DNA from 2 places in the Streptomyces sp. NPDC049585 genome. Region 2 is predicted to be linked to the other one. Evidence: predicted binding sites of a transcription regulator. Region 2 holds the regulator's gene; the other holds the start of a gene.
The links. The regulator HrcA, encoded in region 2, represses chaperone genes, less so after heat shock. The targets are predictions, from matches to a motif close to TTNGCACTCNGNNNNNCNGAGTGCNAA.
Positions count from the first base shown of each region.

Region 1: groES (co-chaperone GroES) is a predicted target of HrcA. The motif match lies at 1,265-1,291, and genes of this name have one in related genera.

Region 1 is NZ_JBFAPE010000007.1:39,420-41,812, forward strand. It holds gene groL (chaperonin GroEL) at 1-711, opposite strand, end outside; gene groES (co-chaperone GroES) at 807-1,115, opposite strand; gene AB0K17_RS10705 (polysaccharide deacetylase family protein) at 1,425-2,327, opposite strand.
Region 2 is NZ_JBFAPE010000006.1:156,801-159,193, forward strand. It holds gene dnaJ (molecular chaperone DnaJ) at 1-618, opposite strand, end outside; gene hrcA (heat-inducible transcriptional repressor HrcA) at 619-1,635, opposite strand; gene AB0K17_RS09885 (MBL fold metallo-hydrolase) at 1,832-2,393, shown strand, end outside.

The DNA of each region.
Region 1 (2,393 bases), on a different contig from region 2:
CTTCTCCAGCAGCGGGAGCAGGTCCTGGATGGAGGAGATCTTGCCCTGGTGGATGAGGATGTACGGGTCCTCGAGGACGGCCTCCATGCGCTCCTGGTCGGTGACCATGTAGGGCGACAGGTAGCCCTTGTCGAACGCCATGCCCTCGGTGAAGTCGAGCTCCAGGCCGAAGGTGTTGGACTCCTCGACGGTGATGACACCGTCCTTGCCGACCTTGTCCATCGCCTCGGCGATGAGCTCGCCGACCTGCTTGTCCTGGGCGGACAGCGCGGCAACGGCGGCGATGTCGGACTTCTCGTCGATCGGGCGCGCGGTGGCCAGCAGGTCGTCCGAGACGGCCTTGACCGCGGCGTCGATGCCCTTCTTCAGGGAGGCCGGGGAGGCGCCGGCGGCGACGTTGCGCAGACCCTCGCGGACCAGCGCCTGGGCCAGCACGGTGGCGGTGGTGGTGCCGTCACCCGCGATGTCGTTGGTCTTGGTCGCCACCTCCTTGACCAGCTGGGCGCCCAGGTTCTCGTAGGCGTCCTCGAGCTCGACCTCACGGGCGATGGTGACGCCGTCGTTGGTGATGGTCGGGGCGCCGAACTTCTTGTCGATGACGACGTTGCGGCCCTTGGGGCCGATCGTCACCTTCACGGTGTCGGCGAGCTTGTTGACGCCGCGCTCGAGCGCGCGACGGGCGTCCTCGTCGAACTTCAGGGTCTTGGCCATGGGTTACGTATCCTCGCGATCTCTCAACGAACTGCGCCCCGGGCGCCCGGCTGAATGGGCGCGGGAGCCAGGGGCGCAGACGTGTTGCTGGTGAATTACTTCTCGATGATCGCGAGCACGTCGCGAGCCGAGAGGACGAGGTACTCGTCGCCGTTGTACTTCACCTCGGTGCCGCCGTACTTGCTGTACAGAACGACGTCGCCGACCTTCACGTCGAGCGGGAGGCGCTCGCCGTTCTCGAAGCGGCCCGGGCCCACGGCCAGGACAGCGCCCTCCTGGGGCTTCTCCTTGGCGGTGTCCGGAATGACCAGGCCGGAGGCCGTGGTCTGCTCGGCGTCGAGCGGCTGGACCACGATGCGGTCCTCGAGCGGCTTGATGGCAACCTTGGAGCTGGCGGTCGTCACGATCCGACCTCCCCCTTCGGAGATCTCACGGGGTTAACTGTCTGAGGTGGCGACCAGGTCGATCCGTCGTCGCGGGTGCCGGACCTGCCCGTCGCTGTGTTTGGCACTCACCGAGGGAGAGTGCCAACGGAGCCGAGACTATGACGCGGTTAGCACTCGGTCAAGCGGAGTGCCAATTCACACCCGCGGCGAGCCGCACGCGTACGACGACGGGGGCCGCCCGAGGCCCTACCCACCGGGGCGCGGGTGCACTCCTGGTACGCCCCTCACGGGCCGGGCGCAGTGCCGTGGCGCCGGAGGAGGCGGGGCTCAGAGGTAGTCCTCCAGGCGGCCCACCGTGTAGCCCTGGCGCTCGATACTGCGCAGCATGTTCGTGACCATCTGCGTCATCGTCGTCCCCTTGAGCTCCTGCGGCCCGCGGAAGTGCGCCAGCACGATGTCGCCCGGCCGCAGCCCGTCCCCCTCCGCGTAGCGCATGTCGTTGATCTGCATCGTGGCCTCCCACAGGACGACCGCCCGCACCCCGCACGCCCGCGCTGCCGCGAGCGTGGCGTCGTTGTAGTTGCCGTACGGCGGCCGGAACAGCGCAGGCCGCTCGCCGAATCGTTTCTGCAGCGTCTCCTGCTGCGTGCAGATCTCCTTCTTCTGCGCCTCCGCCGACAGCGTGCGCAGGTTCGGGTGGTCGATCGTGTGGTTGTCCACGCCGTTGCGCACGCCCCCGCCCGGAGCGTCGCGCAGCTGCTCGAAGTATCCGTAGCCCTGGCCCGTGTGGGCGACGCTGTCCGTCAGGAACATCGTGAACGGCAGCTTCAGGTCCTTGGCCATCCTCACGAACTGCGGGTCCTTCTCGGCCCCGTCGTCGAAGGTCAGGAAGACGACCTTGTCCTGCGTGGGGATGCGCCGCACGATCTTCGGTGCGTCCCCGTCCCTCATCCCGTCCGTGATCTTCTTCGCGGGCGGCGCCGGCGGGGCGGCCGGCGGCCGCTCCAGCCCCCAGCGCCGGTACGCGGCGGCGTCGGGCGCCGACTCGCCCTTGCCCGGGTGCGGCGTCCCGGTGGCGGCCGAGGGGGTCGAGGAGGCGGAGGGGGAGCCCGACGGACGCGCCGCGCTCCCCGACCCGGTCGAGGAACACCCGGCTATCAGCGTCAGAACGGCAGAACCGGCGGCAGCAGCGGCGGCAGCACGTCGGCGGCCGGAGAAGAAGGGGCTCACGCTGACGATTCTTGTCCACGGGTTCGATCACTGCGAGCGGGGCATCCTCAGGCACCGGGGCCCCGC
Region 2 (2,393 bases):
GTCGCCGGCGCACTCCGGGCACGGGGTGGGCACGACCGTGCCGAAGCCCTGGCACTGCGGGCAGGGGCGGGAGGTCATGACCTGGCCCAGGAAGGACCGGGTGACCTGCGAGACCTCGCCGCGGCCGCGGCACATGTCACAGGTCTGGGCGGAGGTGCCGGGGGCCGCGCCCTCGCCGCTGCAGGTGGTGCAGACGACGGCGGTGTCGACCTGGATCTCCTTGGTGGTGCCGAAGGCGGCCTCGGTGAGGCTGACCTCCAGGCGGATCATGGCGTCCTGGCCGCGGCGGGTGCGCGAGCGCGGTCCGCGCTGCGACGCCTGGCCGAAGAAGGCGTCCATGATGTCGGAGAAGTTGCCGAAGCCCGCGCCGAAGCCGGCGCCGGCGCCCGCGCCGCCCGAGGAGGACAGCGGGTCGCCGCCGAGGTCGTAGACCTGCTTCTTCTGCGGGTCGGAGAGCACCTCGTAGGCGGCGTTGATCTCCTTGAACCGCTCCTGCGTCTTGGGATCCGGATTGACGTCCGGGTGCAGCTCGCGCGCGAGGCGGCGGAAGGCCTTCTTGATCTCGTCCTGCGAGGCGTCACGCCGTACGCCCAGGACCGCGTAGTAGTCCGTGGCCACTTACGACTCCGCCAGGATCTGTCCGACGTAACGTGCCACTGCGCGTACCGCTCCCATCGTTCCGGGGTAGTCCATGCGGGTCGGTCCGACCACGCCGAGTTTGGCGACGGCCTCGTCGCCCGAACCGTAGCCGACGGCGACCACCGATGTGGAGTTCAGCCCTTCATGGGCGTTCTCATGACCGATGCGCACGGTCATCTCCGTGTCCTTGGTCTCACCGAGCAGCTTGAGCAGTACGACCTGCTCCTCCAACGCCTCCAGCACGGGCCGGATCGTCAGCGGAAAATCATGACCGAAACGAGTGAGATTGGCGGTACCGCCGATCATCAGCCGTTCCTCGGTCTCCTCGACCAGTGTCTCCAGCAGAGTCGCGAGAACCGTCGAAACGGTTCCTCGGTCCTCCTGGTCGAAGGACTCGGGCAGGTCCTGCACGAGCGGCGGCACGTCCTTGAAGCGCCGCCCCACGACCCGGCTGTTGAGCCGGGCCCGCAGGTCCGCCAGCGCGGTCTCACCGACGGGCGCAGGGCAGTCGATCATGCGCTGCTCGACCCGGCCGGTGTTGGTGATCAGCACCAGCATGATGCGGGCCGGGGCCAGCGCCAGCAGCTCCACGTGCCGCACGGTCGAACGGCTCAGCGAGGGGTACTGCACCACGGCGACCTGCCGCGTCAGCTGCGCCAGCAGCCGCACCGTGCGCGAGACCACGTCGTCGAGGTCGACCGCGCCGTCCAGGAAACTCTGGATGGCCCGCCGCTCGGGCGTCGACAGGGGCTTGACCTCGGCCAGCTTGTCGACGAAGAGGCGGTAGCCCTTGTCGGTGGGGATGCGGCCGGCGCTCGTGTGCGGCTGGGCGATGAAGCCCTCGTCCTCCAGCGCGGCCATGTCGTTGCGCACGGTGGCCGGGGAGACCCCCAGCTTGTGCCGCTCGGTCAGTGCCTTGGAGCCGACCGGCTCCTCGGTGCCCACATAGTCCTGGACGATGGCGCGCAACACCTCGAGCCTGCGTTCGCTCAGCATCGCGCGCACCTCCAGGATCAGTGGTCCTACCGTCGTACGGGGATCCGCCGGGCCCTTCCGCCCTTGGCACTCAATGGTCACGAGTGCCAGATCCCGTAGGCAAGTGTACGGCCGGGCCCCACGACCGGGGCAAGGGCCGTCCGCGCCCCTTGCCTCCGGACGGGCAACGCTATCGGTCAGCCGCTAGCGTCGCCGTATGGAAACTCACGCGAACGCGGGCGCGGTGGGGGACGGGGCCGGAGCGCGCTGGGAGCACCTCGCGCCGGGTGTCGTACGCCGCAGACTGCCGGGCTGGGACGCGACCGCCGGCGCGGTCGCCGGCAGCGACGGGGTGCTCGTCGTGGACACCGGTTCCTCGCTGCACGAGGGGGTGGAGATCCGGCACGAACTGCAGGAGATCTTCGGCCTGCCCGTGACGCACATCGCACTGACCCACCCGCACTTCGACCACGTCCTGGGCACGGCGGCCTTCTCCGGCGTCCAGGTGTACGCGGCCGTGGGCGCCGCCGAACTCCTCGGCCGCGAACGCAAGGAACTGCGGCACGACGCCGTGCTGCACGGCATGCAGCCGGACCTCGCGGCCGAGGCCGTGGAACTGCTCGTCCTCCCCGGCCACGGCGTCTCCGGACAGGTGGCCCTCGACCTCGGCGGCGGACGCCGGGCGCTGCTGGTCAACATCGGGCCCGGGCACACCGCCCATGACCTGGCGGTGCTGGTGCCCGGGGGCACGGAAGCGCCCGACGTGGTCTTCTGCGGCG